Regions from separate parts of the Kaistia geumhonensis genome, predicted to be linked through region 1. Evidence: riboswitches for the same ligand, from Rfam matches in the RefSeq annotation. Region 1 holds a riboswitch; the other holds the start of a gene.
The links. A riboswitch is a leader RNA that binds a small molecule or an ion and turns the genes downstream of it on or off. The one in region 1 is predicted to bind cobalamin.
Positions count from the first base shown of each region.

Region 2: it holds a riboswitch for cobalamin, as region 1 does, so the genes downstream of both, QO015_RS10840 (energy-coupling factor ABC transporter permease) here and QO015_RS01395 (CbtB domain-containing protein) in region 1, are expected to answer to the same signal.

Region 1 is NZ_JAUSWJ010000001.1:285,752-296,840, forward strand. Features, by position in the region: gene QO015_RS01375 (HPP family protein) at 1-511, opposite strand, end outside; tRNA gene QO015_RS01380 (tRNA-Asn) at 603-678, opposite strand; tRNA gene QO015_RS01385 (tRNA-Gln) at 1,014-1,087, shown strand; gene QO015_RS01390 (hypothetical protein) at 1,234-1,494, shown strand; cobalamin riboswitch at 1,548-1,766, shown strand; gene QO015_RS01395 (CbtB domain-containing protein) at 1,800-1,994, shown strand; gene QO015_RS01400 (CbtA family protein) at 2,005-2,721, shown strand; gene cobU (bifunctional adenosylcobinamide kinase/adenosylcobinamide-phosphate guanylyltransferase) at 2,718-3,266, shown strand; gene cobW (cobalamin biosynthesis protein CobW) at 3,263-4,276, shown strand; gene cobN (cobaltochelatase subunit CobN) at 4,280-7,963, shown strand; gene cobO (cob(I)yrinic acid a,c-diamide adenosyltransferase) at 7,960-8,601, shown strand; gene QO015_RS01425 (cobyric acid synthase) at 8,624-10,081, shown strand; gene cbiB (adenosylcobinamide-phosphate synthase CbiB) at 10,053-11,087, opposite strand.
Region 2 is NZ_JAUSWJ010000001.1:2,270,168-2,281,256, reverse strand. Features, by position in the region: gene QO015_RS10850 (response regulator transcription factor) at 1-551, shown strand, start outside; gene QO015_RS10845 (AraC family transcriptional regulator) at 556-1,575, opposite strand; gene QO015_RS10840 (energy-coupling factor ABC transporter permease) at 1,705-2,382, opposite strand; cobalamin riboswitch at 2,418-2,639, opposite strand; gene QO015_RS10835 (copper resistance CopC/CopD family protein) at 2,682-4,301, opposite strand; gene QO015_RS10830 (YcnI family copper-binding membrane protein) at 4,356-4,883, opposite strand; gene QO015_RS10825 (DUF2946 family protein) at 5,057-5,443, opposite strand; gene QO015_RS10820 (ATP-binding protein) at 5,586-6,920, shown strand; gene QO015_RS10815 (response regulator transcription factor) at 6,904-7,437, shown strand; gene QO015_RS10810 (MFS transporter) at 7,445-8,758, opposite strand; gene cyoA (ubiquinol oxidase subunit II) at 8,937-10,109, shown strand; gene cyoB (cytochrome o ubiquinol oxidase subunit I) at 10,124-11,089, shown strand, end outside.

The sequences.
Region 1 (11,089 bases):
GGAAACACCAGCCGAGCGCCACGAGGAGAATCGAATCGAGCGCGACCGGGAGGAAGGCAAAGAGGAAGCCGGCCGAAGCGACGGCGGAGCCGCCGATCACAGCTGTCAGCGCTGCTGCGCCGCCTGGTGGATGCAGCGAGCGGGTCAGCGACATGACGGCGATCGCGAGCCCGACCGCGAGACCGCTGGCGATCACCGGGTCATGGACGAGGCGGGCAACCGCGACGCCGACCAGCGCGGAAAGCGTGTTGCCGCCGATGACGGGCCAGGGCTGGGCGAGCGGGCTTGCCGGCACCGCGAAGACGAGCACGGCCGAGGCGCCGATCGGCGCGACGATCAATGGCAGATGGGCGCCATGGCCCGTCACCAGAGCTGCGACGAGCCCTGTGAGAGCGATCCCGATGATCGCACCGAGACAGGCGAGCGCCCGGGCGCGAAGGGTCGCGCCTGCGAGAATTGGATGGAAAAGACGCGATCCGAGTGAAGCGGGGCGCACGAGGCGAGGGCGCATGGACGGCAACTGCGATCGGACGCTGCGCCGCCCGGCAGGCGGCAAAAATGAACAAGGGGTTGAACCATTCGGCTCAACCCCTTGAAGAATCTGGCTCCGCGAGTTGGACTCGAACCAACGACCCGGTGATTAACAGTCACCTGCTCTACCAACTGAGCTATCGCGGAACAGCACATCTTGTGCCGCGGGCGTCGCTATAGCAAAGCCCTTCCCCGATTGCAAAGCCCTAATTTGCCGGCGCGGCGGATGATCCACAGGCCGGCCCGGTATCGCGGATGCGATGCGCGCCGGCGGGAGCGGCGTCGAACGATGCCGTTGGCTCTCTTTTCTCTGTGGCGCGACCCGGTTGGCGGTCGCGCCGAAGGCTGTCCACAGGCCAGGACGGTCGCGGCGGGGTGCTTGACCACCGCGGGCAAACGGCCTATGTGGTGCGTCGTCGCCGACCGGGGCGCCGCCTGATTTTCGCGTAGGCGAAATTCGTGAGCGAAATCAACCGGTCTGGTGGGGAATAGTTTAATGGTAGAACAGCGGACTCTGACTCCGCTAGTCTTGGTTCGAATCCAGGTTCCCCAGCCACTCCGATCCCTCCGCCGCATCTGACAGCCGCAGAATGCCCGACTTCGCCGGTCCGTTCGGGGGGCGAGGGCGCCGCGCTTGCGGGGAGTCGGGGCGTTCCGCTAAAGTCGTTTCTCATTCGAGAGCCAGAAAGTTCAGCCAGCGCCATGCCATCGATCCGCTTCGGCAGGAAGTCGATCAAGCTCCCCGAGAGCCGGATGACGCGCATCGGCATCGGCGGTGCCTTCATCGCCGGCGGCGTGTTCTCTTTTCTTCCCGTGCTCGGCATCTGGATGCTGCCCGTCGGGCTGATCATTCTCTCGCATGATTTTCCGCGCATCCGCCGGTTTCGGCGCAAATGGGACGTGCGGCTTGCGCGCCGCTGGGCAAAGTTCCGCGGCCGCGGCGCCGTGACGCCGGCCGAATAGCCCGGTCGATTGGCTATTCGGCGACGCCGCTTGCGCCGGGCTTCCGCGAGGCTTACGGTTCTTCCAGCGTTGGTTCCCCCGCGGGATTGGAGATCCTTGGGGGATGAAATGGGAATCCGGTCACGAGCGACCCTGACGGGGCTCGGATGCCGGAGCTGCCCCCGCAACTGTGAGCGGTGAGCGACCTCGCGAGATGCCACTGGGAAACCGGGAAGGCGACGAGGGAGCATCGACCCGCAAGCCAGGAGACCAGCCAGCGCTCGTGACTCGAACCCAGCCGTCGGTGGGACGGCCAAGGAGCTGACATGGCTGCATCGACTCTCTCTCCTGCACTTCGTCCGGGATCTTCTGCGCCGGCGCATTCGACCCGCATCATCGCGGGCGCCGTGGCGCTCGCCTTCGGGCTCTGCCTCTTTCTTGCGACGGGCTTCGCGGCACCGAGCCTCATCCACAACGCGACGCACGACACGAGGCACGCTTTCGGCCTGCCCTGCCACTGACGAGGGTATCATGCTGAAATCGATCATCTTGAGCGCCTTCGGCGCGGGATTACTCGTGGGCGTCGTTCTGACCGCCGTCCAGTTCTTCACGACCGAGCCGCTCATCCTGCAGGGGGAAGTCTATGAGCGGGCTGGCGAAGCGGCTGCCATGCCGGCCGACTCCCTGCCACATGACCATGCCGCAGGCACGGCTGAGCATCATCACGAGGAAGATGCCTGGGAGCCTGCCGACGGCTTCGAGCGCTCGGCCTATACGCTTGTCGCCAATCTCCTGATGGGCGTCGCCGTTTCGGCGATGATTCTCGGTGTCATGGCGGCGAAGGGTGGCCCGATCACCGCTGGTCGCGGCCTCGCCTTCGGCGTTGCCGGCTTCTTCGCCGCGGGTCTTCTTCCCTCGCTCGGCCTGTCGCCGGAGTTGCCGGGGACGGCCGCCGCCGAGATCACATCGCGGCAGGTCTGGTGGCTCGGTACGGCCCTGGCCTCGGCGATCGGCCTCGGTCTGGTCCTTCTGTCGCCGGCCTGGTGGTCGAAGCTGGCCGGGGTCCTCCTCGCGGTCCTGCCGCATGTGATCGGCGCGCCGGAGCCGCCGACGCTGGAAGCGGCCTATCCGGCCGCGCTGGGCGCCGAGTTCGTCGCCGCCTCGCTGGTGGCGAGCGCGCTGCTATGGTCGCTGGCCGGCGCCGCATCGGGCTGGCTTTACGGGCGGCTAGCCGACCGGCGATCATGACGACGGAAAGCCAGCGCAGAAGCGCGCTCGTGATCGGCGCGGCGCGCTCGGGCAAAAGCCGCTTTGCCGAGCGGCTCGCGCTCGGCACCGGCCTCGTCCCTCTCTATATCGCGACGGCCGAGGCGCGGGACGACGAGATGGCGGCACGTGTCGCCGCGCATCGCGCCGATCGCGCCGGCCGCGGATGGACGACGATCGAGGAGCCTCTGGACGTCATTGGAGCGCTGTCCCGCAGCGCCTCGACCGGCCAGGTGGTCCTCGTCGACTGCCTGACGCTCTGGCTCTCCAATCTCATCGAGGCGGGCCGCGATCCCGACGCCGAAGCCGCGGCTCTCGCCACTGCTGTCGCCGGCGCGACGGGACCGGTCGTCCTCGTCACCAACGAAGTCGGCGCCGGCATCGTGCCGATCAACGCGCTTGCGCGGCGGTTCGCCGACGCGCAGGGCCGCCTCAACCAGAAGATCGCGTCGGCCGTGACCGACGTCATCCTCGTCGCGGCCGGACAGCCGCTTCGCCTCAAGCCCGCACCGGAGGTCACGCTATGACCGAACGCATTCCCGCGACCATCGTCACCGGCTTCCTCGGAGCCGGCAAGACGACCCTTATCCGCAATCTGATCGCGCGCTCCAATGGTCGCCGCATCGCGCTCATCGTCAACGAGTTCGGGGACATGGGCTTTGACGGCGAATTGCTGTCCGATTGCGGCGACGACGAATGCCGGCCCGATACGGTCGTCGAGCTCACCAATGGCTGCATCTGCTGCACCGTCGCCGACGATTTCCTGCCGACCATGGAAATGCTGCTGGCGCGCGATCCGGCGCCGGACCACATCGTTATCGAGACCTCGGGCCTCGCGCTGCCGCAGCCGCTCGTGCGCGCCTTCACATGGCCCTCGGTGCGGCACCGGGTCACCATCGACGGCGTGGTCACGGTGGTCGACGCCGCCGCGGTCGCGGGTGGGCGCTTCGCGCATGACGAAGCCGCCGTCGCGGCGCAGCGGGCCGAGGATCCCTCGCTCGATCATGAGGATCCGATCGAGGAACTGTTCGAGGACCAGCTCTCCTGTGCCGATCTCGTCGTGCTCTCCAAGGCCGATCTCGTCGATGCCGCGGCGCTGGCGGAGGTGGAGGCCGTCGTTCGGCGCGAGGCGCGTCCGGCGGCGCGCAGCGTTCGCTCCGAACGCGGCGTGCTGGCGCCGGAGATCCTGCTCGGAATCGGCGCCGCCGCCGAGGATGACGCTTTCGAGCGCAAGAGCCACCACGACTTCGAAGGCGAGGAGCACGACCACGACGATTTCGACAGCTTCGTCGTGGCCTCACCCTCGGCCGAGACCCTGGAAGGACTTCAGGCGCGGGTCGCCCGCGCGATGGCCATCCCCGGCGTGCTTCGGATCAAGGGTCGCGCCAGCGTTGCCGGCAAGCCGATGCCGGCCATCGTCCAGGCCGTCGGTCCGCGCGTCGAGACCTATTTCGCGACCGGGGGCGCGGCCGGAAGGCTGGTCGTGATCGGCGAGCGCGGGCTCGACCGCGCCGCGGTCGAAGCGGCGCTCGGCTGAGCCATGCATCTCGTCGCCGGAGAGACGGAGCGGATCGACGACGGCGCGGCTGCCGTCGATCTCGGCCAGTCGCCCGGCGACATCGTGCTGATCTCGTCGGCCGATTCCGAGCTCGCGGCCTTCGCCGCCGCCGCGCGTCGTGCGCCCGGTGGCCCGAGCCTTCGGCTCGTCAACTTCATGCGGCTCGGCCATCCCTATTCTGTCGATCTCTACGCCGAGAAGACCCTCGCTTCGGCGAAGCTGGTCGTCCTGCGGCTGATCGGCGGCGCGGGCTACTGGCCTTATGGGCTCGAGGTCCTGCGGGCGCTCGCGCGTGGCGGCGGGCCGAAGCTCATCGTCGTGCCTGCCGATGCGCGCTGGGACGACAGCCTCGCCGCCTGGTCGACCGTCGACGAGGGTGACTGCCGGGCCTTCTGGGACGCGGCGGTGGCGGGCGGCCCGGCGAACAGCGATCGCGCCCTGGCGCTGCTCCGCCATCTCGTCGGTCAAGGCGAGAGGCCGGGACCCGCCGAGCCATTGCCGGTCGCCGGCATCCACTACGAGAGTGCCACCATCGGCCGCCGGCCGCTGGCCGTGATCGTCTTCTACCGCGCGCTCCTTGAGGGCGGCTCGATCGAGCCAGTCGACGCCCTCGCCGCAGCACTCGAGGCAAAGGGGCTGGCGGTCCGGGCGATCCATGTCACGAGCCCGAAGAACGGCGAGGCGGCCGCCTTTCTCGCCGAAGCCATGCGCGAGACACCGCCTGCCGTTGTCATCAACGGCACGGCCTTCGCTCTCTCTGCGCCCGGCCGCCGCGCCGCGCCGACCGTGCTGGATACGCCGGGTCGCCCTGTGCTTCAGGTCGTCTTCGCCGGCACGACCCGCGAGGCCTGGGCGCAGTCGGCGCGCGGACTCTCGCCGCGCGACATGATCATGAACGTTGTCCTGCCGGAGGTAGACGGGCGTATCCTGACGCGCGCCGTTTCGTTCAAGGAGGAACTGCCGGCCGATCCTCTGATCGACAGCCGCATCGTCGCCTATCGCGCCGATGCAGAGCGCATCGATTTCGTCGCCGCGCAGGCCGCGGCAATGGTCGATCTTTCCCAGACGAAGCCGGCCGAGCGGCGGATCGCCGTCATCCTCTCCAACTATCCCGGCCGCGATGGCCGTTTCGGCAACGCCGTCGGCCTCGATACCGGCGAAAGCTGCCTCAGGATCGTGAGCGCGCTTGGCGGCGAGGGCTACGAGGTCGGCGCATTTCCGCCCGACTGCGCGGGGCTGATGGCGATGCTCGCGGCGGCGGAGCGGGGGGCGCGCGGCGACGGAGGCCTGAGCGGAGCCGCTTTCCTGCCGCTCTCGGACTATCTGGCGTTTCACGACGCCTTGCCGGCTGCGCTGCGCTCGCGATTGGCGGATCACTGGGGTGCGCCGGAGGCTGATCCGTTCTTCGCCAATGGCGGCTTCCCGCTGGCCATGCTCCGGTTCGGCAAGCTGGTCGTCGGCGTGCAGCCGACCCGGGGTTACGGGCTCGACGAGAAGGCGAGCTACCACGATCCGAATCTGCCGCCGCCGCATCACTATCTCGCCTTCTACGCATGGCTTCGCGGGAGCTTTCGGTCGCAGGCGATGGTGCAACTCGGCAAGCACGGCAATCTCGAATGGCTGCCCGGAAAGGCGGTCGGTCTTTCGGCGGAATGCTGGCCGGAGGCGGTGCTGGGGCCGATGCCGCTCGTCTATCCCTTCATCGTCAACGACCCGGGCGAGGGTGCGCAGGCGAAGCGGCGCAGCGCGGCTGTCATCGTCGATCATCTGATGCCGCCGCTGGCGCGGGCCGAGGCGCATGGCCCGTTCGCCGAGCTCGAAACGCTGATCGACGAATATCATCTGGCCCTCGGTGCCGATCCGCGCAGGCGCGACGATCTGGAGCGCGAAATCCTCGACCGCGCCGCGCGACATGGCATCGACCGTGATCTTTCGATCGGCGGGACCGACGTTGGTGAGGCGCTGCGGGCGATCGATGCGCATCTCTGCGACATCAAGGAAATGCAGATCCGCGACGGATTGCATGTGCTCGGTGCGACGCCGGCCGCAGCCGCACGCACCGCGACGCTGGCCGCCATCGCCCGAATCCCCCGCACCGGCGGCCGACCGGCCGATGCGTCGCTGGTGCGCGCGATCGCCGACGATCTCGGCCTTGCCGGCTTCGACCCGTTGCTGCCTGATCGCGCTGCGCCGTGGAGAGGGCGGAAGCCTGAGAGTCTTGCAGTGCTGGACGACGCCCCCTGGCGCACGGAGGGCGATACGGCCGAGCGGATCGAGATTTTCGCGCTGCGAAGCATTGAGGGCGCACTCGCCGGAACGCTGCCGCGGGAGACCGGAACGGCGACGCGCGCGGTGCTCGATTTCGTGGTCGCGGAACTGGTCCCGGCGCTCGATCGCTCGGGCGCCGACGAGATGAGCGCGCTGCTGGCCGCGCTGGATGGTCGCTTCGTGCCACCGGGGCCGGCGGGCTCGCCCTCCCGCGGCCGGCCCGACGCTCTCCCGACGGGGCGGAACTTCTACACGGTGGACATCCGCGCCGTACCGACCGAGGCAGCGTGGCGGATCGGACGAAAGGCGGCCGAGGCGCTGGTGATGCGCTATCTCCAGGACGAGGGCGAATGGCCGCGCTCCGTAGCCCTCACGGTGTGGGGCACCTCGAACATGCGCACCGGCGGCGACGACATCGCCGAAGTGCTGGCACTGATCGGCGCGGAGCCGGTCTGGGAGCCGGGAACGGGGCGTGTGACCGGCTTCCGCGTGCTGACGCTCGGCGAGCTCAAGCGGCCGCGTGTTGATGTCACACTCCGCATTTCCGGGCTGTTCCGCGATGCCTTCCCGGAGCAGATCGACCTGATGGATTCCGCGATCCGCGCCGTGGCGGCGCGCGACGAGCCCGACGACGCCAATCCGATCGCGGCGGCCCGGAGGAGCGGCGAGGCTGCGGCCCGCATCTTCGGCGCCGCGCCTGGCGCCTATGGCTCGGGCATCGAGGCGATGATGGCGCTCGGCGCCTGGGAGGGTCGGCGCGATCTCGCCGAAGCGTTCCTCGGCGCCAGCGGCTACGCCTATGGCAGCGGCCAGGAGGGCGCCGATGCCGCCGAGGCGCTGCGCTCGCGGCTCGCCGGCATTGATCTCGTCTTGCAGAACCAGGACAATCGCGAGCACGACATCCTCGACAGCGACGAATATCACCAGCATCAGGGCGGTCTGGCGCTGGCTGCCGAACATCTCTCGGGAGCCGTGCCGCGCCTCTATCATGGCGATCACGCGCTGGCCGAGCAGCCGGTCATCCGGCCTCTGACGGAAGAGATCGGCCGTGTCGTGCGTGGCCGGGCTAGCAATCCGAAGTGGATCGACGGCGTGATGCGGCACGGCTTCCGCGGCGCGGCCGAAATGGCCGCGACGGTCGACTATCTCGCCGGCTACGCGGCGACGACCCATGCCGTCGGCGACCACCATTTCGATGCGCTGTTCGACGCCTATCTGGCGGACGAGCATGTCGCGACCTTCATCGCCGAGGCGAACCCCGCCGCCTTCGCGGCGATGCTCCGCCGCTTCGAGGATTGCCTCGCACGCGGTCTCTGGTCGCCGCGAAGAAACAGTACGGCGCGACGTCTGGCCGAGCTTTCGGCGGCCGTCGGCGAGCCCATCAGGGAGGATGCATGAGCGAGGACGAGATCGAAGCCGCAGCCGGAGCTTCGGTGGACCCCGACGCCCGCCACGCCGAGAAGATGCGCAAGAAGAAGGCGGTGCGCGACAAGATCCTCGCGACCAAGACGGTCGAGAAGGGGCTCATCATCGTCCACACCGGCAAGGGAAAGGGGAAGTCGACGGCGGCCTTCGGCATGGTGTTCCGCAGCCTCGGCTACGGGCTGCCGGTCGCCGTGATCCAGTTCGTCAAGGGCGCCTGGGAGACGGGTGAGCGCTTCGCCCTCGAACGCTTCGGCGATCTCGTCTCCATCAATGCCATGGGCGAGGGCTTCACCTGGGAGACTCAGGACCGCCAGCGCGACATCGCGGCGGCGCGGCGGGCCTTTGAGACGGCGAAGGACCTGATCCGGGCCGGCGAGCACCATCTCGTGCTACTCGACGAACTCAACATCGTCCTGCGCTACGACTATCTACCACTTCAGGAGGTGCTCAACTTCCTGACCACCGAGAAGCCGCCGCATGTCCATGTCGTCATCACGGGTCGCAACGCTCCCGACGGGCTGATCGAGATCGCGGATCTCGTCACCGAGATGGAGATGATCAAGCATCCGTTCCGTTCGGGCGTGAAGGCGCAGAAGGGCATCGAGTTTTGAGGGACGTGGCGCGGAGCCTCGCATGACCCCCGCCGTGATGTTCCAGGGCACCGGCTCCAATGTCGGCAAGTCGACCATCGTCGCCGGTCTGGCTCGGCTTCTCGCGCGCCGTGGCCTCCGTGTCGCGCCCTTCAAGCCTCAGAACATGTCGAACAACGCCGCCGTCACGGCGGACGGGGGCGAGATCGGAAGGGCGCAGGCGCTGCAGGCGCGCGCCGCTGGCCGGCCGCCCAGCGTTCATATGAATCCGGTCTTGCTGAAGCCGGAGAGCGAGACTGGGTCGCAGGTGATCCTGCAGGGACGCCGCATCGGTACGATGCGGGCGCGGGAGTTCGGCAGCCGCAAGCAGGAGCTGCTGCCGAAGGTGCTGGAAAGCTACGCGCTCGTCGCCGCCGATGCCGACATCGTGCTCGTCGAGGGGGCAGGGAGCCCGGCCGAGATCAACCTCCGCGGCGGCGACATCGCCAATATGGGCTTCGCCGAGGCTGCCAACCTGCCGGTGGTCCTCGTCGGCGACATTGATCGCGGCGGCGTCATCGCGAGCCTCGTGGGAACACGCGCGGTGCTGCCGCGTGCCGACCGCGACCGGATAGAGGGCTTCATCGTGAACCGCTTCCGCGGCGATCCCTCGCTGTTCGACGAAGGCGAGCGCGCCATTGTGGCTGCGACCGGCTGGGCCGCCCTCGGCGTCGTGCCGTGGTTCGCCGATGCCGGAAAGCTGCCCGCCGAGGACATTCTCGACCTCGCGCGACATGAGCGGCGGGCGGGCGGCGGCGTCGTGATCGCCGTGCCGCGCCTGCCGCGCATCGCGAATTTCGACGATCTCGATCCACTGGCCCAGGAGGAGGGCGTCGAACTGGTGCTGGTCGCCCCGGGCGACGCCATCCCGGTCGCCGATCTCGTGCTCTTGCCGGGATCGAAGTCGACGATCGCCGACCTCGCCTTCCTGCGGCGACAGGGCTGGGACATCGACATCCTCGCTCACCGCCGGCGTGGCGGCCGCGTGGTCGGCCTTTGCGGCGGCTACCAGATGCTCGGCCGCAGCATCGCCGATCCGGAGGGGATGGAAGGTCCGCCGGGTGCGGTAGAGGGCCTGCGCCTCCTTGCCGTCGACACAGTTCTTACCCCTGACAAGGCCGTGCGGCCCTTCGCGGGGCACGATGCGTCGGGTCATGCCGTCGAAGGCTACGAGATCCATCTCGGTCGCAGCGAAGGGCCGGATCGCCAGCGCCCGTGGCTGCTCGGCCCGGAGGGCGGGGAGGGGGCGTCTTCCGCCGACGGGCGGGTGAGGGGCTCTTATGTGCATGGCCTCTTCGCCGGCGACGACTTTCGCCATGCCTATCTCGCGGAATGCGGCGCGCCGAACTCAGCCTTCGGCTATGAGGTCGCGATCGACGCGGCGCTCGACGCGCTGGCCGACCATCTCGCGACGCATCTCGATATCGACGCGATCATGAGGATTGCAGCCAGAGGGCTGTGATCACCACCAGAACGCCGGTGAGGGCGGTGGCAACCTTCAGTACCTTCAGCGCCTTTGCGATGTCGCCGGGCGCCGCATCGCGCCGGCCGCCCGCGTTGAGGAAGGGATCCTCCACCATGTGGCCGGCATAGCGGCGCGGCCCGGCGAGGGCGAGGCCGAGCGCACCGGCCATCGCGGCCTCGGGCCAGCCGGCATTCGGCGAACGATGCTTGCGCGCATCGTCGAGCATGACGACGAAGCTGTCGCGGATCGATGTGCCGACGAACGGGGCCGCCATGACGATCAGCGCGCCCGCGAGGCGGCTGGCCGGAAGGTTGACGAGGTCGTCCAGCCGCGCTGAGGCCCAGCCGAACGCGCGATGGCGCTCGGAGAGATGGCCGATCATCGAATCGGCCGTGTTGATCATCTTGTAGGCGAAGAGTCCCGGCAGCCCGAGCAGCGCAAACCACAGCGCCGGCGCCACGAAGCCGTCGGAGAAATTCTCGGCCGTCGACTCGATCGCGGCCCGGCAGACGCCGGCTTCGTCGAGGCTGTCCGGGTCGCGGCCGACGATCATCGCGACCGATCGCCGTGCTGCGACCAGCCCACCCTCGTCAAAGGCGTCGCGCACCGCCCGGACGTGGTCATGGAGACTGCGGCTGGCGAGGAAGATCGACGCGATGAGCGGCAGCAGCAGCAAGCCCCATTCGATGCTGGCGAGGAACCGCTCGATGAGGAGACCGGCTGCGAAGGCGAGGGTGGTGAGAACGATGATCGTCATCATGCCGAGAACGCGGCGCAACCTGTCTGAGCCCGACGGCGGGACCGCGTTGAGCTTCCGATCGGCCCAGCCGATCAGTGCCCCGAACCAGGCGACGGGATGCGGTATCCGGCGCCAGATGAAGTCGGGATCGCCGGCGATGGCGTCGATCGCGATCGCCGCCAGCAGCAACCAGAGCCGCGCCTCGAGATGAAACGGTGTCACCGTGAGGCAGCCTGCCGGACCGGACGCAGTGCGTTGCAGCATTC
Region 2 (11,089 bases), 2.0 Mb from region 1:
AGCGGCCGGACGGCGTGATCCTCGATCTCGGTCTGCCCGATATCGGCGGCGAGGCGCTTCTCGAAGGCTGGCGCCGGTCCGGCGTCACGGTGCCGATCCTCATCCTCTCCAGCCGCACGGGAGAGGCCGGCATCGTCAAGGCGCTGGACGCCGGCGCGGACGACTATGTGACGAAGCCGTTCGGCATCGACGAACTCGTCGCACGGCTCCGCGTGGCGCTGCGTCACCGCGTTCAGGCGGAGGGCGCCGCGCCGGTCTTCAGGACGGGCGGGCTCAGCGTCGATCTCGTCCGCCGCATCGTCCGCCTCGACGGAGCCGAGATCCATCTCTCGCCGAAGGAATACGAGATCCTGGCGCTCCTGGCTCGCCACGCCGGCAAGGTGATCACTCACCAGCAATTGATGAAGGCCGTCTGGGGCGGGGCGATCGACGCGCAGCAGCTGCGCGTCTATGTCCGCCAGGTCCGCCAGAAGCTCAAGGACGATCCCGCGCGGCCCTTCTATATCCGCACCGAGACCGGCGTCGGCTACCGTCTGCGCGAGGCCGACTGACGCCTCACCGCGGCTCGCCCGATGCCGAGCCGCGCCGCCAGCGGGTCGGCGATATGCCGGTCCAGCGGCGGAAGGCCCGGTCGAAGGCGCTGGGCGTCCCATAGGCGAGCGTTTCGGAAATGTCCGCGACGTCGAGATCGGTCAGGCTCAGCAATTCGCAGGCGATCGAGAAGCGGACCTGCTGCTCGATGGCGCGGAAGGTCACGCCCTCGTCCTTCAGGCGGCGGTTGAGCGTTCTGAGATGGATGCCGATCTGCCGGGCGATCGTCTCGGCGGAGGCATCCCCCATCAGGATGGCAGGCTTCAGCAGGTGGCGGACGCGGGCATCGAAATCGGGCGCGCCGAAGGGCGGGCTTTCGTCGAGAAGCGCGGCGAGCCGCGCGCGTTCGGCCCGGTCATGGCCGGCGATCGGCAGGCGCATCGCCTCTGCGCTCAGCGCCAGAGCCGCATAGGGCTGATTGAGCCGGACCGGGCAGCCGAGCGCCGCCTCGTAATGACTGCGCGGTGCGTTGCCGCGATGGCAGACGAGGACCTCGATGGGGCCGGCGCGCGTCCCGGCAAGGCTTCGGATCGCGTTGACGGCCACCGCCATGGCGAGGTCGTAGAGCTGGTCGGCCCCCGTTTCGTAACGGTCATAAATGCCGTAGCCGAGGTGGAATCCCTCGCCATGCGGCATCAGGAAGGTGACCGCGCCGCGCGAGTTGCGGTGCTGGTTGCGGACGAAATCCTGAATGGCCTCGCCGAGCGTCGGCGCATGGGCCACGAGCTGGCCGACCGTCCCGAGCGCCCGGTGATCCTGCGCCAGGCCGATCTCGAGGCCGAGATGGCGCTGGCCGGTCAGCTTCACCGCCCGATCCATCACTCGGCAGATGGCGACGAAAGGGGCGACGCCGTCGCGATTGGAGAAGGCCTCGGCCTCGATGCCGCTGCCCTCCACTATCGCGTCCATCGACACGCCATGGCTGCGGACGATATCGGGCAGGCCCACGAGCGGGCCGATCCGTTGCAAGCGTCTATGCGGCATGATCCCCCTGGAGTCGCAAACGATGCACGGGCAGTCTGCAACGAAATGGAGCGGGGCGGAAGGAATGCCATAGCGGCGAACCGGGTAGCCGGCCGTCCGGCCGGCCACCCGTCGTGTCAGGCCGCCAGATCAGGCGGTCTCGAACAGGCGGCGCTCGAGGAGCGGATTGCCGCGCAGGCCCTTGAGCGCCTTGGCGGAGGCGAGAACGGCGAGATCGACGAGCGGCTCGACGACGATGACGAGCAGATAGGCGCCGCCGAAGGTGGAGATCGCGGCGGTGTTCTCGGCCGTGAAGCCCTGGCCATAGAACGCCCAGAAGGCGACCCAGGCGACGATGCCGGCCTGATAGGCCGTCGAAAGCGCCAGCGCCTGGCGATAGCGGAGCTCGACATAGGGCGTGCCGGGCGCGATGACGCGGCCAGCCAGCATCGAGAGACCGAACAGCGGCACCAGCAGCGTGGTGACGTTCATGCCGTATTGCGGCAGGTCGAACGGCGCGAAGGTGAGGCCCTGCAGCAGCAGCCCGAGCGCGAGGCCGAGCGCCGCCGGCGCGGCGCCGAAGATGAGGAACAGCGTCGAGCCGAGGATGAGATGCACCTCCGAGACGCCGACCGGCACATGCGGCAGCACCTCGAAGAACGAGAAGACGAGCGCGGTCGCGGCGGCGCTGCGCCCGATGAGCGAGACGGCGCCCCGCGCGCGGATGCTGTCCGCCGCGAGCTTCAGGGCGTAGGCGCCGGCGGCCGCGCCGGTCACATAGCTGAGCCAGATCTTGTCGGGCGATACGAGGCCGGGTTCGATATGCATTCCAGTTCTCCTTGCCGTCTTCCCCGACGGCTGCGGGTTGAGTCATGCGCCTGGCCGGTCTCCTGACTCGCGGGTCACCGCACGCCCCCCGCCTTCCCGGAACATCCCGAAGGATCGTCCAGTGGCATCTGGGGGACGGCTCACCGCTCACAGTCGCGGGGGCGGTCGGGGCTTCGGACCGGATGGTCCTTCCCCGTTCCCGTTTCACCCTTCGACGAGTCGCCTCGCCGAAGGACACCATGCGCGAGAGGGAACAGGCGCCGCCAGCGCCCCCCTGTCAAGCCTCAGCCGTCATGTCGTCACGGCCGGATCTCGATGGCGTCTTCCAGCTTTGCCATGCGGAAGTCGTCGATCAGGATGTCGATGCGCACCTGCCAGCGGCCGGCGATCGGGATGGCGAGCGCGTCGATGCGCCAGACGGCGTCCGAGCCTTTCACGGCCTTGCGGCGGATCGGCTCGATGCCCGCGGCGGGATTGGCGAGGACGAGCGTCACGTCCTTGGCGTCGAGCGGCCCGAAATCGCCGGTCATGACCGAGATCGCGGCGGCCACCGTTCCGGCATGGCCCGGCGTCAGGCTGAGATCGGCCATCGCATCGGCCGCGTGGATATGGATCGACGCCGGCTCGGCCGCTGCCTCGGCGAGGGCGCGCGGCGGCGGGGTGAAGCGCCAGAGCGCCGCGGTCCCGAAGATCGCCAGCACCAGAACGAGTTCGGCGGCGATGGAGCGCCGCAGCCGGCTGCGCGCGCGCGGATCATCCCGCTCGGCCGGCGCGGTCAGACGCAGCCGGTTGAGCGCGGCGAGGGCGAACAGCAGGGCGAGCAGGGCAAGCTTCGCCAGCAGCACGCGGCCATAGGAGGTCGTCCACAGCGCCGACGGCGTCTCCACCTGCACCACGGCGAGCGCAATGCCGGCGGCGGCGAGCGGCAGCACCGCGAAGGGGATCGCCCGCGAGAAGCGCCGCAGCGTCCGCGCCGACGGTTCGCCGCCCTCGCGGAGCGCGGCGGCGAGCGGGAGCAGGGCGCCGGCCCAGAAGGCGATGCCGACCGCGTGCAGGAACACGGCCGGCCGCGTCAGCCATTGCGGGCTGGCGGCGCTGGCATGACCGCTCGCCGCCAGCGCTACGCCGACGCCGATCAGCGACAGCGCCGCGAAGAGGCGGGCGCCCCGCGCGGCCAGCGAGAGGGAGAGCAGCGCCATGACGAGCGCGATCGCGGCGAGGAGGCCCGTCGCGCCGTAGCTCGTGGACCAGCCTGTGCGCCAGGCGATCGGCGCTCCGAGCCCCGAGAGCGGCAGCGCCAGCGCGTCGACGCCGAGCAGTCCGATCGACAGCGGCGCGGCGAGGAGGCCGGCCCAGGCCAGCGCACGCACGACCGGCGTTGCCCGGCGGCCCCCGATGAAGGCGATGAAGAAGGCGCCGCCGGCCCCGAGGAAAAGGCCGACATAGAGAAGGCCGCGCATGGCCCAGATGGCGGCGCCGAGCGCGAGATCCGGCGCCTCCTGCGGTTCGGCACCCCCTCCGGCGCTGGGGGCGCCGATGGAGAAGACGACGGAGCCGCCGACCGGATGGCCGTCCTCCGAGATCACCCGCCATGAAAGAACATGGGTGCCCTCGCCGAGATCGGCCGGCGCCGCGATGTCGAGCGTCGCGTCGTTGAGCGCGTAGCGGTCGAGAAGGGTGTTCGATCCGTCCGGCCGGACGAGTCGCAGAACGAGCGGCGAGACGGGTTCGCTGAAGCGCAGCGAATAGGCGCCCGGCGCCGTCGCCACCACCGCCCCGTCGGCTGGAACAGCGGCCACCAAAGCCGCATGGGCAAAGGCGCGGTGCGAGGGAAGGAGCAGCGCGAGCGCGAGCATCGCCAGCGCGAGCATGCGGATCAGCGGCGCCGCGCCGCGCCGGTCGGTTGGAACGTCAGTCATGCGCCGTCGCCCTCGAAGGGAGGCACGCGCCGGGGGCGCGTGCCTCGGGTGCCGTTACTTCTTGGGAACGAGCGTCACGCCCGGGGCGGGCGACTCGTAATCGTCGGCGACCTTGCCGGCGGCCGGAATCTCGATCCAGCGCTCGGCGGCGCCGTCCGGGCATTCCTGCACGACGGGGAAATAGAGGACGGTGCCGGTCTTGAGATCGCCCGTCAGATAGGCGCGCAGCACAAACTCGTCATATTCGTCGTCGGCGAGGCTGCCGCCGGTCCAGACGACTTCCTTCACGCCCTCCGAGGTCGGCGTGCCGTAATAGTCGTAGGACTTGGCATAGGCGCCCTTCACCTTCTCCAGCGTCCAGCCGGGCTTCGGCTGCGGCTTCACGGCGATGACGCCCTCGGGGATCTGTACGCGGATCTTGATGGTCGGCTTGCCTTCGCAGCCATGGCCGACGCGGAACACGGCCTTGTAGGAGCCGGGCACCGCCGCCTCGGGCGCCTCGAGCGTGACATGGGCCAGCGCCGGTCCGGCCGCGAGGGCGAGAAGAGCGGAGGCGAGCGTGAGGGTCTTGAGGAAGTTCATGAATCTGTCCTGATGAACGGGCTCGACGCGCCGGTCCATGCGGCCGCCTTCGAGCGTGCCGGGATCGAGCGGTCTCGCCGTATGAGAGCGAGCCGGGCGCAGCCTCGATGCGCGCCCGCGGATGGCGGGACGGCGCCTGACATGGCGGCGGTCCGGACGATGGCGTCTCTGGTTCAGGCAGGAAGAGGCGGCGCCCTCGGATTGGCCCCGGAGGCGTAGCGCGGCGCCGGCAGGATGTCGGCAGGCGTCGGCGCTGCGAGGCGGCCAATCCTGACCGGCGGCCGGAAGGCGGGCGCGGCTTCGGCGGCAAGCGCCGCCGCGCCCATCATCAGGCAGCCGGCAAAGCAGCAATCCGGCAGATGCGGCTTGTGCGCGGGATCGTTCTGGCTGTCGCCCGCGGCCGTCTCGTGGGTCGCGCAGATGACGCCGAGCGGATCGAAGCGCAGCGGATCGGCCGCGGCCCCGAGCGCCGGCGAGCCGAGAACCGCCTGCAGCAGCAGCACATAGGCCGCGACGAGCGCGACCAGGGCATTGCGGCGTGGGAGGAAGGCTGGAGCCACCGGCTGAACTCGGAGGGAACGACGACGGGACAGTTGCTAGCATTCCCCGCCGTCGATGCCTATAGGTCGAACGGTCCACCCCCGCCATGCATCCCCGGCCGGCGTGCGGGTGAGACACATCAGACGAGGCAGCCACGTCCCCATGGCGGAACCCTCAGCGACGACCCTTCTCGCCGGTACGGCCGAGACGACCAACCGCAAGAACCTCCTGCTGCTGATCCAGCTTCGCGCGCTGGCGGTGCTCGGCCAGGTGGTGACGATCCTCTATGCCGCCTTCGTGCTCGGCATCACGCTGCCGCTCGTCCAGCTCTTCGTCGTTCTCGGCGCGCTGGCGGGCCTCAACCTCCTCGCGCTGCTGCGCTACCGCATCACGACGGGCATCACCTCGGCCGAGTTGATGATGCAGTTGCTGCTCGACGTGGCGGCCCTCACCATGCAGCTCTACCTGACCGGCGGCGCGACCAACCCGTTCATCTCGCTCTATCTGCTGCAGGTGATCCTCGCCGCCGTGCTGCTCGACAGGCTCGCGGTCTGGATCGTCGTCGCCGTGGCGACCGGCTGCTTCATCCTGCTCAGCGACACCTATCGCGAACTGGTCGTTCCCGGCGGGCATGGCAGCGCCGAGGGGCATGGCGACCGCATCTTCGCTCTGCATATCCAGGGCATGCTGATCAGCTTCGTGCTGGCGGCGATCCTCGTCGTCGTCTTCGTCGGCCGCATCCAGCGCAACCTCCGGGCGCGCGACGCCTATGTCGCCGAATTGCGCCAGCGTTTCGCCGAAGAAGATCATGTCGTCCGCATGGGCCTGCTCGCCTCCGGCGCGGCGCACGAACTCGGCACCCCGCTCGCGACGCTCTCCGTCATCATGGGCGACTGGCAGCAGATGCCGGCGATCGCCTCCGACCCGGCGCTTTCCGGCGAACTGGCCGAGATGCAGGCCGAGCTCGACCGCTGCAAGGCGATCGTCTCGGGCATCCTGCTGTCTTCGGGCGACATGCGCGGCGAGGGCACGGTCCGCACCACGCTCGGTCGCTTCCTCGACGAGACGGTGGCGGAATGGCGCCTCTCGCGCCCCGTCGGCCGGCTCGACTACCAGGCGAAGATCGAGCCCGATATCCCGATCGTCTCCGACGCGGCGATGAAGCAGGTGCTGGCCAATGTGCTGGACAATGCCCGCGAGGCCTCGCCCGACTTCGTCGGCGTCACGGCGCGCCGCATCGGCGGCGACGTCGTGATCGGGATCCGCGACGCCGGCCCCGGTTTCCCCGAGGAGAGGTTGAAGTCCTTCGGAAAGCCCTACAATTCAAGCAAGAACCGGCCGGGCTCGGGTCTCGGCCTCTTCCTCGTGGTGAATGTGGTCCGCAAGCTCGGCGGAACCGTCGTCGCCGTCAACAATCCGGAGGGTGGCGCGACGGTGCGGCTGACCCTGCCGCTGCGGGCCCTGGCCTTGAAGGATGAGGATGGAAGCGGAGCGTAATCTTCTGCTCGTCGAGGACGACGCGGCCTTCGTCAAGGCGCTGCGCCGGTCCTTCGAGCGCCGCGGCTATGCCGTCGAGCAGTGCGATGGCGTCGAGGGCGTGCGGGCGGCGCTGCAGCGCGTCAGCCCCGGCTATGCCGTGGTGGATCTGAAGCTCGCCTCCGGCTCGGGGCTCGAATGCGTCAAGCTGCTGCACGACCACGACCCGGAGATGCGCATCGTCGTGCTGACGGGCTTCGCCAGCATCGCGACGGCCGTCGAGGCCATCAAGCTCGGCGCCTGCCACTATCTGCCGAAGCCGTCCAACACCGCCGATGTCATCGCGGCTTTCGAACGGGCGGGCGGCGACGTCTCGGTGCCGCTGACGCAGCGCCAGACCTCGCTCAAGAATCTCGAATGGGAGCGCATCCACGAGACCCTGGCCGATTCCGGCTTCAATATTTCCGAGACGGCGCGCCGGCTCGGCATGCATCGCCGCACGCTCGCCCGCAAGCTCGAGAAATGGCGGGTGAAATAGCCCGGCGTCAGTCGCGCTGCTGGCGCGGACCCGGCAGGCCGGTCGCATAGATCGCGACGAGCGTCACCGCCGCGCCCGAGAGAAGATAGGCGCCGGACGAGGCGATGCCGAACTGGCTGGAGAGGCCGAGCGCCACCAGCGGAGCGAAGCCGGCGCCGAACAGCCAGGCGAAATCGGATGTGATGGCCGAGGCCGTGTATCGGTAGACGCGGGCGAAGCGGAAGGCGAAGGCGCCGGAAGACTGGCCGAACACGAAGCCGAGCAGCACGAAGCCGACGATCATGTAGGTCAGCTCGCCCCAGAAGCCGGCATCGAGCAGTTGCGGCGCGAAGCCGCTGAAGACCGCGATCACGACGGCGAAGCCGGCGAGGAGGCGGCGCCGTCCGATCCGGTCGGCCGCGATGCCGGAGACGACGATGGCGAGCGCGCCGAACATGGCGCCGATCGCCTCGATGACGAGGAAGCGCGCCGGCCCCTCGCGGGTGAAGAGGAACACCCAGGAGAGCGGGAACACCGTCACCATATGGAAGAGCGCGAAGCTGACGAGCGGCACGAAGGCGCCGATCGCGACATTGCGTCCCTCGGCGCCCAGCGTCTCGGTCACCGAGCGCGCCTGCAATTCATCGCGCTCGTAGAGGGCGCGGTAGTCCGGCGTCTGCACGATGCGCAGGCGCGCGAACAGCGCCACGACATTGATGGCGAAGGCGACGAAGAAGGGGTAGCGCCAGCCCCAGTCGAAGAAATCGTCGGCGGAGAGATTGGCGACGAAGAAGGCGAACAGAGCGCTGGCGACGATCAGCCCGGCCGGGGCGCCGAGCTGCGGCATCATCGCATACCAGCCGCGCCGGCCCTCGGGCGCGTTGAGCGCGAGCAGCGAGGCGAGCCCGTCCCATGTGCCGCCGAGCGCGAGGCCCTGGCCGATGCGCGCCAGCGCCAGCAGCCAGATCGCGGCGACGCCGATCTGGTCGTAGCCGGGAAGAAAGGCGATCGCCACCGTGGAGGTGCCGAGCAGCACCAGCGCCGAGGTCATCTTCGCGCCGCGGCCATGCGCGCGGTCGATGGCGGTGAACAGCGCCGTGCCGAAGGGGCGGGCGATGAAGGCGAGCGCGAAGATCGCGAAGGAGGCGAGCGTGCCGTCGAGCGGATCGAGATGCGGGAAGACGAGCCGCGGGAACACGATCACCGAGGCGATCGCATAGACGAAGAAGTCGAAGAACTCCGACGCGCGGCCGATCACGACGCCGACGACGATCTCGCCGGGGCGCACCGCATGCTGTCCGTCCGGCCCGCTCTCGGGGTGGCTGGCCTCAGTCGCGGTCATGTCCGTCATCGTTCCGCAGCAGCGCGTGGCCGCACCGCTCCCTTGTCTCAGGATCGTTCGCCGGAAGGTTTTGGCGCGTCGTTGTGCGCTGCGGGATTGGACAAACTGTCCAATGCCGCGCTGCGGCCGCCTGGCCTAGGTCTCGCTCATCCGCCGACCTCAGCAAAGGGTTGTCGTCTTGCGCCGCTTCCGGTTCCTCCTCGCTCTGCCCGTCCTCCTCGCCCTCGGCGGCTGCGATTTCGTCGTGCTGCACCCCGCAGGCGACATCGCCTGGCGGCAGCGCGATCTCCTGATCGTCTCGACGCTGCTGATGCTCGTCGTCATCATCCCGGTGATGGCGCTGACGGTGCTCTTCGCCTGGCGCTACCGGCAGGGCAACAAGACCGCGACCTACCGGCCGAAATGGGATCACTCGATCGAGCTCGAGCTGGTGATCTGGGGCGCGCCGCTGCTCATCATCATCTGCCTCGGCGCGCTGACCTGGATGGACACCCATCTGCTCGATCCATACCGGCCGCTGTCGCGCGTCGCCAAGGGCCAGCCCATCGCCGAGAAGACCGAGCCGCTCGAGGTCGAGGTCGTGGCGCTCGACTGGAAGTGGCTGTTCATCTACCCGCAATATGGCGTCGCCTCGCTGAACGAGCTCGCCGCGCCGGTCGACCGCCCGATCAGCTTCCGCATCACCTCGTCGGCGGTGATGAACTCCTTCTACATCCCCGCGCTCGCCGGCCAGATCTACGCGATGCCGGGCATGCAGACCAAGCTGCACGCCGTCATCAACCGCGTCGGCGCCTATGAGGGCTTCTCCGCCAATTACAGCGGCGCCGGCTTCTCGGGCATGCGCTTCGCCTTCCACGGCATGGAGCCGTCCGATTTCGACCGCTGGGTCGGCGTGCTCAGAAATGCCGACAGGCCGCTGACGCGCGCCGCCTATCTCGAACTGGAGAAACCGAGCGAGAACGTGCCCGTGCAGCATTTCGCCAGCGTCGATCCGGCGCTGTTCCAGGCGGTGCTCAACATGTGCGTCGAGCCCGGCAAGATGTGCATGAGCGAGATGGCCGCGATCGACAGCCGCGGCGGCCTCGGCCTCGCCGGCATCGACAACGTCATCCCGCGCCTTGCCTATGACAAGTTCGAGCGCCGCGGCGCCATCTTCGGGCCGCCCTCGTCCTTCGTGGCCGGCATCTGCACCATCGACGAGCTGACGGCCAACGAGCCGCGCGTGGCCGAGGCGCTGCCCGCCGACCTCGCGCCGCTGGTCGGCGCCGGCCTCCAGCGCCCCGGCTTCACGCCCGCCCGGCTCGACACGACCCTGTTGCGCACCCCCGCCATCCCCGACCGTAATTCGTAAGCGAGACGCCTCGCATGACCGATCCATCCGCCGTCCCCGCCGCCACGAGCTTCCTGTTCGGCCGCCTCACCTGGAGCGCGCTGCCCTTCCACGAGCCGATCCTCGTCGCCACCTTCGCCGTGGTGGCGACGGGCGGCATCGCGCTGGTCGGCGCCATCACATGGTTCCGCCTCTGGGGCTATCTGTGGCGCGAGTGGTTCACCTCGGTCGACCACAAGAAGATCGGCATCATGTATATGGTGCTCGGCATCGTCATGCTGCTGCGCGGCTTCGCCGACGCCGTCATGATGCGGCTGCAGCAGGCCATGGCCTTCGGCGGCTCCGAGGGCTACCTGCCGGCGCATCACTACGACCAGGTGTTCACGGCACATGGCGTGATCATGATCTTCTTCGTGGCGATGCCGCTCGTCACCGGAATCATGAACTTCGTCGTGCCGTTGCAGATCGGCGCCCGCGACGTCTCCTTCCCGTTCCTGAACAATTTCAGCTTCTGGATGACGGTCGGCGGCGCCGTCCTCGTGATGATGTCGCTGTTCGTCGGCGAGTTCGCCAAGACCGGCTGGCTCGCCTATCCGCCGCTCTCGGGCATCACCTACAGTCCCGATGTCGGCGTCGACTACTACATCTGGGGCCTGCAGATAGCCGGCGTCGGGACGACGCTCTCCGGCATCAACCTCCTCTGCACCATCGTGAAGATGCGCGCGCCGGGCATGACCATGATGCGCCTGCCGGTCTTCACCTGGACCTCGCTCTGCACCAATGTCCTGATCGTCGCCGCCTTCCCCGTCCTCACCGCCGTTCTCGCGATGCTGGCGCTCGACCGCTATGTCGGCACCAACTTCTTCACGAACGACTTCGGCGGCAATCCGATGATGTATGTGAACCTCATCTGGATCTGGGGCCATCCGGAAGTCTATATTCTGATCCTGCCCGCCTTCGGCATCTTCTCCGAGGTCACGTCGACCTTCTCGGGCAAGCGG